3 regions of the Mesorhizobium sp. B1-1-7 genome follow, and region 2 is predicted to be linked to each of the others. Evidence: predicted binding sites of a transcription regulator. Region 2 holds the regulator's gene; each other region holds the start of a gene.
What was found. The regulator PhoB, encoded in region 2, activates phosphate uptake and scavenging genes when phosphate is short. The targets are predictions, from matches to a motif close to TGTCATNNANCTGTCAT.

Region 1 (3,275 bases), on a different contig from region 2:
CCTGCCCGGCGTCACCGTCGGCGATGGCGCAGCGGTTGGCGCTGGAGCCGTCGTGTCCAAGGATGTCGCCCCCTACACCATCGTCGCCGGCGTGCCGGCAAAACCGATCCGCGAGCGCTTCGACCGCCGAACGGCGGAGCGCTATCAGGCACTCGCCTGGTGGGATTGGGATCATGCCAGGCTGCGCGCTTCACTCGATGATTTCCGGGAACTGTCTGCCGAAGCCTTCCTGGAGAAATACGAGGGATAGCTCCTCACATCGTCGTCATGGGAACTCGTTCATACCCTTGACACACGACTCGGACAGGACGCCATCTTCCCAGGGAGATCGCCATGCCCGACACAATCAGCCCCTCGCTCGCCGGATTCTTTGCCGGCTCCAATCCTACCACCCCGGCGCATCTCGGCACGCGCTACGACACGTCGGGCAACTTCCTGATCGAGCCCGGCAACACCGTCGTCAGCCATCTGGTCGGCGGCTCGCCGTCGCAGGGCGTGGTGCTTGCGGTGCGCGAGAAGATGCTGGCGATGCCTGACGCCGACCGGTTGGCCTTCACCCCCATCTCCAGCCTGCACATGACGCTATTCCAGGGCGTCATCGAGTATCGCCGCCGCTTGCCCTACTGGCCCCAGGACGTACCGCTCGACACCAGCATCGAGGCCATGACCCGCCTCTATCTGGAACGGCTGAAGGATTTCCGGGGCTTCGGCCCATTCAACATCAGGGTGGTCGAAATCGTGCCGAGCGGCCTCACCGTTGCCGGCGCGACCGACGACGACGTGCGCATCATGCGTCAATGGCGCGATGCGCTGGCGGTCCCGTTCGGGTACCGGCACCCCGATCACGACGCTTACGTCTTCCACATCACCCTCGCCTATCAGATCCAGCGTCTTGCCGACGACAGGGCGGCCGCGTGGCAGACGCTGTTCGACGATTGCCTGGCGCTTTTCGCGCGCCAGGCGCCGGTCATCGAGATCAAGCCGCCCGCATTCTGCAGCTTCCGCGACATGGAGCATTTCGAGGAATTGCAAGTGCTCGGCTGATCGCGCGGAAACGGGCGCATGACGCAGCGCCTGTGGAGCGTAACAAAACTGACATCCAGGCGACACGGCAGGTTCATGTGGCTGCGTTAGGCGAGAAGCCTGACAATCAACATGGTCCTGACGGGAACCTGCCCATGCCAGCAACCTCAGCCACGCTCGAAATCCGCGGCGTCACCCGACGATTTGGCAAGAACACCGCTGTCAGCGATATCAACATCTCGATCCCGCAGGGTCAGATGGTCGGCGTCATCGGCCGTTCCGGTGCCGGTAAATCGACCCTTCTTCGCATGATCAACCGTCTCATCGATCCCAGCCAGGGGTCGATTTTTTTTGACGGCGCCGAAGTCTCCCAGTTGCGCGGCTCGCCGCTGCGGCGCTGGCAGCGCGACTGCGCCATGATCTTCCAGCAGTTCAACCTGGTGCCGCGCCTCGACGTGCTGACCAATGTGCTGCTCGGCAAGCTGAACCACCGTTCGACGATATCGAACCTTTTCGGCATGTTCTCCCGCGCCGAATGCGCCGAGGCCGTCGCCGCCCTCGAACGGCTCGACATCGCCCGCACCGCACTGCAGCCCGCCGGAACGCTATCGGGCGGACAGCAGCAGCGCGTCGCCATCGCCCGCGCCATGATGCAGCAGCCCAGGGTGATCCTCGCCGACGAGCCGATCGCCTCGCTCGACCCGCTCAATGCCAAGGTGGTGATGGATTCGCTGCAGGACATCAATCTGCGCGAAGGCATCACGGTCGTCACCAACCTCCACACGCTGGATACCGCCCGCACCTATTGCAACCGCATCATCGGCATGGCGGCCGGCAAGGTCGTCTTCGATGGCGCGCCGGAAGAGCTCGACCGCGAGGCCGTCCGCCTCGTCTACGGCGCCGACAGCAATGGTGGCGAGATTTCGGAGGCCATCACCTCCACCAGCGTTGCCTTCAAGCGAAAGATCGCCGCATCCGCCGGACCGCTCGAACCTGCATTCCCAGCTTACTGAGTTCAAGAAAGAGCGGCTCGGATCGTCCGCCCGCGTCAAGGGCACCTGTCAAAATCGATAACGCTGCCGGCGCGGGGCCGGAACCTACAGGAGAGATATCAATGTTCAGGAAGATGGTTCTCAGCGCCGTTTCGGTGCTCGCCGTGGCCACCAGCATGGCCCACGCCGCCGATATGAAGGAATTCCGCGTCGGCATTCTCGGTGGCGAGAACGAGACCGACCGGCTGCGCAACTACCAGTGCCTGGCCGACCATTTGAAGGCCGAATTCGGTTTCGAAAAGGTCTCGCTGTTCCCGGCCGCCGACTATGACGGCGTCATCCAAGGCCTGCTCGGCGGTACGCTCGATTTCGCCGAACTCGGCGCTTCCGGCTACGCCAGCGTCGCCCTTAAGGACCCGAAGGCGGTTACCCCGATCCTCACCACCCAGCAGACCGACGGCGCCACCGGCTATTATTCGATCGGCCTGGCACTCAAGTCCTCCGGTATCACCGACATCAAGTCGGCCAAGGGCAAGAAGCTCGGCTACGCCGATCCGGATTCGACCTCGGGCTACCTGATCCCGCTGACCCAGATCCCGAAGGACACCGGCGCTTCGAACGAGACCTTCTTCGCTTCGACCCAGTTCAACGGCGGCCACGAGAACAACGTCCTGGCCGTGCGTGACGGCAAGGTCGACGTCGCCGTGGACGATTCCTCGGGCATCGGCGACTTCAAGAACGGCTACACTTCGGGCACCTTCCACAAGGAAGTCGCCAAGGGCGCCGTCGACCCCAACGACTTCGTCGAAGTCTGGCGCTCGGGCCTGATTCCGAACGGCCCGCTGGTCGTGCGCACCGCGCTCGGCGACGACATGACCGCCAAGCTGACCGCCTTCTTCACCGACCTGCCCAAGAAGGACAAGGCTTGCTTCGAAGGCGTCGAAGGTGGCGATTTTACCGGCTACGTTCCGGTGAAGGCGGACTTCTACAACGTCATCGTCGAAGCCCGTAAGGCAGCCATCGGCGGCTAACGGCGAAATCGGAAAGGGCGGCGCTGAAAACGCCGCCCTTTTTGCATCTCCGATCATGACCCTTTCCGTGACAGCCCCCTCTTCTGGCGCTACCCATCAGATGGCCGACGCCTGGCGACGGCAGACGTCGTTGCGCCGGTTCTATACCGCCCTCGGCGTCGCGCTGCTGCTTGTCGCCATGCTCGCCAGCATGTGGTTTGCCGACGAAGCCAATGCCGGCCACTTCTTC
Region 2 (3,275 bases):
TTGCGCGCAGCCTGACCGGACGCAGAGAGGACAAATGAGCCAGATGTTGTCTCCAGACATGACGATCGCCGCCGAGGCAGCCGCCAAGGCAAAGATCGAGGTCAAGAACCTCAATTTCTACTACGGCCAGTCGAAGGCGCTGAAGGACATCACGCTGTCGCTGCCCGAACGCAGCGTCACCGCCTTCATCGGCCCTTCGGGCTGCGGAAAGTCGACGCTGCTGCGCGTCTTCAACCGCATCTACGAGCTCTATCCCAGGCAGACCGCCGAGGGCCAGGTGCTGCTCGACGGCAAGAACGTTCTCGACCGTTCGCAGGACCTCAACCTGTTGCGCACCAAGATCGGCATGGTGTTCCAGAAGCCGACGCCGTTCCCGATGTCGATCTATGAGAACATCGCCTTCGGCGTCAGGCTCTACGAGAAGATCAGCAAGGCCGAGATGGACGGCCGCGTCGAACAGGCGCTGAAGCGCGCAGCACTCTGGACCGAGGTCAAGGACAAGCTCAATGCCAGCGGCCTCAGCCTTTCGGGCGGCCAGCAGCAGCGGCTCTGCATTGCCCGTACCGTGGCGGTGAAGCCGGAAGTCATCCTGCTCGACGAGCCGGCCTCGGCGCTCGATCCGCTGTCGACCGCCAAGATCGAGGAGCTGATCGACGAATTGCAGGCCGACTACACGATCGTCATCGTCACCCACAACATGCAGCAGGCGGCGCGCGTATCGAAGCAGACGGCCTTCATGTATCTGGGCGAACTGGTCGAGTTCGACAAGACGGAGAAGATCTTCACGTCGCCCCGCGAGAAGCGGACGCAGGACTACATCACCGGCCGCTTCGGCTGATCACGCATACGAGGACCAGGATCATGGCCGAACACACGGTTGCAGCCTTCGATGAAGATCTCGGACAGATCAGCAGGCTGATCAGCGACATGGGCGACCTCGCCGGCTCGATGGTCGGCGGTGCCACCAAGGCGCTGCTGAACTCCGACAATGCGCTCGCCCAACGCGTCGTCTCCGATGACGCGATCATGGATGCGCGCCAGCGCGAGCTGGACGACCGCGCCATCACGCTGATCGCCAAGCGCCAGCCGATGGCCGACGATCTGCGCCATGTCGTCGGCTCGATCCGCATGGCCGGCGATCTCGAACGCATCGGCGACCTTGCCAAGAACATCGCCAAGCGCGTCGGCACGGTCGGGCTCTCCGCCACGCCGCGCGACCTGTCGCACTCCATCGACGCGATGGCGCAGCTGGTGCTGATCCAGGTTCAAGGTGTCATCGAGGAATATGCGGCGCGTGATGCCGCGGCACTGGCGAAGCTGCGCGCCGACGACGAGCGTATCGACGTGAAATACACCTCGGTGTTCCGCGAACTGCTGACCTACATGATGGAAGATCCGCGCAACATCACCGCCTGCACGCATCTTCTGTTCTGTGCCAAGAACCTCGAACGCATCGGCGACCACGTGACCAACATCGCCGAGAATGCGTATTATGTGCTGACCGGCACGCAGCTGCCCGCCAATCGCCCGAAGCAGGACGAAACCGCGATGTCGGCGCCGGCGGCATAGCAGGGGTGACCAGCCGATGATCGCGCCACGCATCATGGTGGTGGAGGATGAGGAGCCGCTAGGGGTGCTGCTCCGCTACAATCTGGAATCGGAAGGCTACCAGGTCGAGGTGGTGACGCGCGGCGACGAGGCGGAGATCCGCCTGCAGGAGAACGTGCCCGACCTTCTGGTGCTCGACTGGATGGTGCCGGCGGTGTCCGGCATCGAACTCTGCCGGCGCCTGCGAATGCGGCCCGAGACCGAGCGGCTGCCGATCATCATGCTGACCGCGCGGGGCGAAGAAAGCGACCGCGTGCGTGGGCTCTCCACGGGCGCCGACGACTATCTGGTCAAGCCGTTCTCGACGCCGGAGTTCATGGCCCGCGTCAAGGCGCTGCTGCGCCGCGCCAAGCCTGAAGTGCTGTCCAGCGTGCTCAAGGTCGGCGATATCGTGCTCGACCGCGAATCGCACCGCGTCTACCGCAAGAAGAGCGAGATCCGGCTCGGGCCGACCGAGTTCCGCCTGCTCGAATTCATGATGCGCCATCCCGGCCGCGTGTTCTCGCGCAGCCAGCTGCTCGACAATGTCTGGGGCGAGACGATCTACATCGACGAGCGCACCGTCGACGTGCATGTCGGCCGGCTGCGCAAGGCGGTCAACAATGGCCGCATGCCGGATGTGATTCGCACCATTCGCGGGGCAGGGTACGCCATCCGCGAAGATTAGGTTCTTCGGCGCGGAAGGTTAGACAGTCGGATTTCGTGCTTAAGCCGGATCGCTTTACCTTGGCGATTCGCGAAAACGTCCATTGCTTCGTCATCCACGGGCGGAGCAAGAAGCGAAGCGACGCGGCATAGACCCGAGGATCCATGCCGCGACTTCGAAGCGTTGCCTCGGTGCGGAATTCTGCTCCGCTGCACTCCGTGGCCAAGGTCGCGGCATGGATTCCAGGGTCTCCGCGACGGAGCTTCGCTCCTGCTCCGCCCAGGGATGACGAAGTCGTGAGGCTTTGTCCAACCCACGGATGTTACGATGGCTTCGATTTCACGCCACGTTCTTCCCAGCCGCGCCTGCTCTCGCCTGCACGCCCGGCGCGAATATTTCCTGATCGACGAAGGTCAGAGCGCGCATGGCGCAGCCTTCGCGGATCAGCGGCAGTTCGTTAGGCTCGGTGTCGAAGGAGATCGATTTCGAGTGCTGGCCGCCGGCGGTCTGTGCAATCGCCTCGCGCAAGGCCGGCTCGATCAGGTCGAAGGCGGCGGCGCTGACGCCGACCATGGCGACCGGGGCGGGATCGATCAGCGCGAACAGGCTGCCCAGGCCATAGCCCAGCGCCTCGCCGGCCTTGCGATAGGCCTGGCGCTCCGGCCCGTCCTTGTCGCGCGCCGAAGCCGCCAGCGCCCGCATGTCGGCGTCGCTGACGTCGATCGGTTCGGTGTCCTCGCCAAGCTGTCTCGCGTTGCGCCAGATGGCGTAGTTGCCGGCATAGGCCTCGACGCAGCCGCGCCGTCCGCAGCGGCAGAGCGCGCCGCCTGGGCGGTGGATCATGTGGCCGAACTCGCCGCCCGAGGAATGGGTGCCGGTGAACAGTTCGCCCTTCAGCACCAGGCCCATGCCGATGCCATGCGACAGCAGAATGGCGATGAAGTCGTCGCGGTAGCGCTCGGGATCGCGCCAGCGCAGCGCCACCGCCATCATGTTGCAGTCGTTTTCCATGGTGGCGGGG
Region 3 (3,275 bases), on a different contig from region 2:
GTCTGCCCGCGGGCAGCCGCTCATTGGGGAAGGTCATGACGAAACGGCGCGAATAGAACTGGCGCGTCGTCTGTCTGAGATATTCGCGGTTGGCGGCGAAGGCGCCGTAGCGGGCGATGTCCATGCCGAAAATATCCGCCTGCGGCTCGCCGAAAATCATCCATTCGGCCAGCGACTTGCCGACGCCGCCGCCCTGGCTGAAGCCGGCCATGACGCCGCAGGCGACCCAATAATTCTTGAGACCGCGCACCGGCCCGACGATCGGATTGCCATCCGGCGTGAAGGTGAAGGCGCCATTGACCCATTTGCGGATGCCGGCCGTCGCCAGGCACGGAAAGCGCTCATGCGCCTTGGCGAGTTCCGGGCTGATGCGGTCGATGTCTTCCGGGATGAGCTCGATGCCGTAGTCCCACGGCGCCCCATCCATGTTCCAGTGCTTCGGGTTCTGCTCGTAGACACCGAGCAGCACGCCCTTGCGTTCCTGGCGCAGGTAGGAAAAGCCGTCGAGATCGACGGCGATACCGATCTCCCGGTCGAGTGCCGCGATCTCGGGAATGTCCTCGGTGATGAAATAGTGATGCTCCATCGGCGTCACCGGCAGGTCGACGCCGGCCATGCGGCCGAGCTGCTTTGCCCATAGCCCGCCGGCGTTGACGACATGCTCGGCGACGATGGTGCCCTGCTCGGTGATGACATCCCAGCTTCCGTCGGCGCGCGGCTTCAACTCGACGACTCGGTTGCGCAGGATGATTTCGGCGCCGCGCTTCTTCGCCGCGCCAGTATAGGCATGGGTGGTGCCGTAGGGGTCGAGATGGCCTTCGTTGGAATCGTGCAGTCCGCCGAGCACGCCGGAGACATCGACGATCGGGCAGAGTTCTCTGATCTCTTGCGGGCTCACCAGCCGGGCGGTCTCGATGCCGACCGATTGGAACACCGCCCAGGCCGATTTCAGCCACTCCCAGCGCTGGGGATCGCTGGCGATATTGACGCCGCCGGTCATGTGCAGGCCGATGTTCTGGCCGGATTCGGCTTCGATCTCGCGGTAGAGGTTGATCGTGTAGTCCTGCAGCGCCGCGACATTGGGATCGGCGTTGAGCGCATGGAAGCCGGCCGCCGCATGCCAGGTCGAACCGGCGGTCAATTCGGCACGCTCGATCAGCGCCACATCCGACCAGCCGAACCGCGTCAGATGGTAGAGCACCGAGGCGCCGACCACGCCACCTCCAATGACGACTGCGCGGTAGTGCGACTTCAAGGCTTCCCTCCCCTGTTCGAGGTCGGCACCATAGACGTACTAGACATATGTGTCCAGTGCGCGCCGTCGACTTGCCGCACTGGGCGAAACTCCGCGTGGCAAAGCGCCATCAATTCGGTCGCGCGAATGCGTTTCTTTGTTGGTACGCGAACAAGCCGGCGGACCCACGCCGCCACTGTCACGCAAGCATCATGTTCACGCCGTAGATCGCTCTCGGGGAGGCGCGCGCGGCATCATCGAGGTGACGCCTCCTTCAGCTTTCGGCCGTTCCGGCACGCTTCGTCACAAAGAGGATTGTCCATGAAACACCTGCACCGAACCGCGTCGCTTGGCGTCGCGCTGGCCTTGTTCACCGCCTTGACGCCAGCGCTTGCCGACGGCACCGCGACTGTCGGCGGCCTCGTCAACAAGGGCCCCGTCAACAAGGGCCTCGTCGGCGTCGGCCGCATCCCGGCCGCCCAGCGCGACAAGTTCGGCGAAACCTTCGGTTCGGGCTCCGGCATGTCGATCGACACATCGGGCTGGACGCATGACGCTGCCGGCTACAAGGGCTCGCTCTGGCTGTTGCCCGACCGCGGCTACAATGTCGCCGGCACCACCGACTATCGCCCGCGCCTCAACACGATCGGCATCGAGTTTATCCCCGTCGCGCCGAGCGCCGCCCCAGCTACCGGCCAGGAACAGACCAGCGTCAAGGCGACGCTTGCCGACAGCATGCTGCTCACCGACGACAAGGGTGCCGACGCCACCGGCCTCGATCCGCTGTCGGACGTGCGCGCCGCCGCCGGCGACTTGCCGATGCTGCCCGCCGCCACCAACGGCAAGCTCGCCCTCGACAACGAAGCGATCGTGCGACTGCCCGACGGCTCGATGTTCATCTCCGACGAATATGGCCCCAACATCTACCGTTTCTCCGCGCAAGGCCGCCTGATGTCGGCGACCCAGCCGCCGGCTGCCCTGGTGCCGATGCGCAAGGGGACACCGAACTTCTCCTCCGACAATCCCGGCCCCGGTGCCGCCGAGCCCGATCCCAAGGATCCGGAAACCGGCCGCCAGAACAACCAGGGCCTCGAAGGCATGGCGATGACGCCGGACGGCAAGTTCCTGATCGCCGTGCTGCAGTCGGCGACCCGGCAGGATGGCGGCGATTCTCCTGCGACGCGGCGGAACACCAGAGCCTTGGTTTATGACGCGTCCGATCTCGCCCACCTGAAACTGGCGCATGAGTATGTCGTGCCGCTGCCGGTGTTCAAGGATGCCAAGGGCAAGACCAAGGTCGCCGCGCAAAGCGAGATCGTGGCGTTGTCGGACACATCCTTCCTGATGTTGGCGCGCGACAGCGGCAACGGCCAGGGCCTGAAGGGCGATACCTCGCTCTACCGCGAAATCAGCATCGTCGACGTCTCCGCCGCCACCGACATCGCCGGCACGGATTTCGACAAGGACAAGCCGGTAGCGCCAAAGGGCGTGCTCGATCCATCGGTGACACCGGCCAAGCTGACGCCGTTCATCGACATCAACGACAATGCCCAGCTCGGCCGCTTCGGCCTGCACAATGGCGCGCCGAACGATCACGACAACCTCTCTGAAAAATGGGAAGCGATGTCGCTGGCAAGCGTGCTCGATCCGAAGCTGCCGGACGACTATTTCCTGTTCGTCGCCAATGACAACGACTTCCTGGCCCAGGACGGTTTCCAGGTCGGCGCGCCCTACAAAGCCGACGACGGCGCCAATGTCGACACCATGTTCCTGGTCTATCAAGTGACGCTGCCCGGCCTCGCCAAGAAGTAGCGATACCCATGCAAGCGGGCGCGCCTGACGCGCCCGCTTGACCTGCCACGATCGAATGAATCAGCCCTGCCAGGGACCCGCGAAGGCGCCTACTTCAACATCTCCGCGTCCTTCGGCACGCCAGCATCGATCGGCTCGGCTGTCCTGCTCGACACGGCCATGATCTTGCCGGCGGCCGACAGATTGGGACGCACGAAGACCTGGGCAGGACCGTTGACGCGGCTGTAGA

Region 1: a site for PhoB is predicted at 1,083-1,099, ahead of phnC (phosphonate ABC transporter ATP-binding protein). Genes of this name have one in related genera too.
Region 3: a site for PhoB is predicted at 1,432-1,448, ahead of FJ978_RS27025 (esterase-like activity of phytase family protein). Genes of this name have one in related genera too.

The regions. Positions count from the first base shown of each region.
Region 1 covers NZ_VFWQ01000003.1:436,170-439,444, forward strand. Annotated here, with positions in the region: gene FJ978_RS06890 (DapH/DapD/GlmU-related protein) at 1-250, shown strand, start outside; gene FJ978_RS06895 (DUF1868 domain-containing protein) at 334-1,044, shown strand; gene phnC (phosphonate ABC transporter ATP-binding protein) at 1,179-2,036, shown strand; gene phnD (phosphonate ABC transporter substrate-binding protein) at 2,138-3,046, shown strand; gene phnE (phosphonate ABC transporter, permease protein PhnE) at 3,102-3,275, shown strand, end outside.
Region 2 covers NZ_VFWQ01000010.1:252,506-255,780, reverse strand. Annotated here, with positions in the region: gene pstA (phosphate ABC transporter permease PstA) at 1-38, shown strand, start outside; gene pstB (phosphate ABC transporter ATP-binding protein PstB) at 35-838, shown strand; gene phoU (phosphate signaling complex protein PhoU) at 862-1,569, shown strand; gene phoB (phosphate regulon transcriptional regulator PhoB) at 1,586-2,275, shown strand; gene FJ978_RS19215 (ROK family protein) at 2,594-3,275, opposite strand, start outside.
Region 3 covers NZ_VFWQ01000019.1:5,244-8,518, reverse strand. Annotated here, with positions in the region: gene FJ978_RS27030 (FAD-dependent oxidoreductase) at 1-1,255, opposite strand, end outside; gene FJ978_RS27025 (esterase-like activity of phytase family protein) at 1,556-3,046, shown strand; gene FJ978_RS27020 (L,D-transpeptidase) at 3,136-3,275, opposite strand, start outside.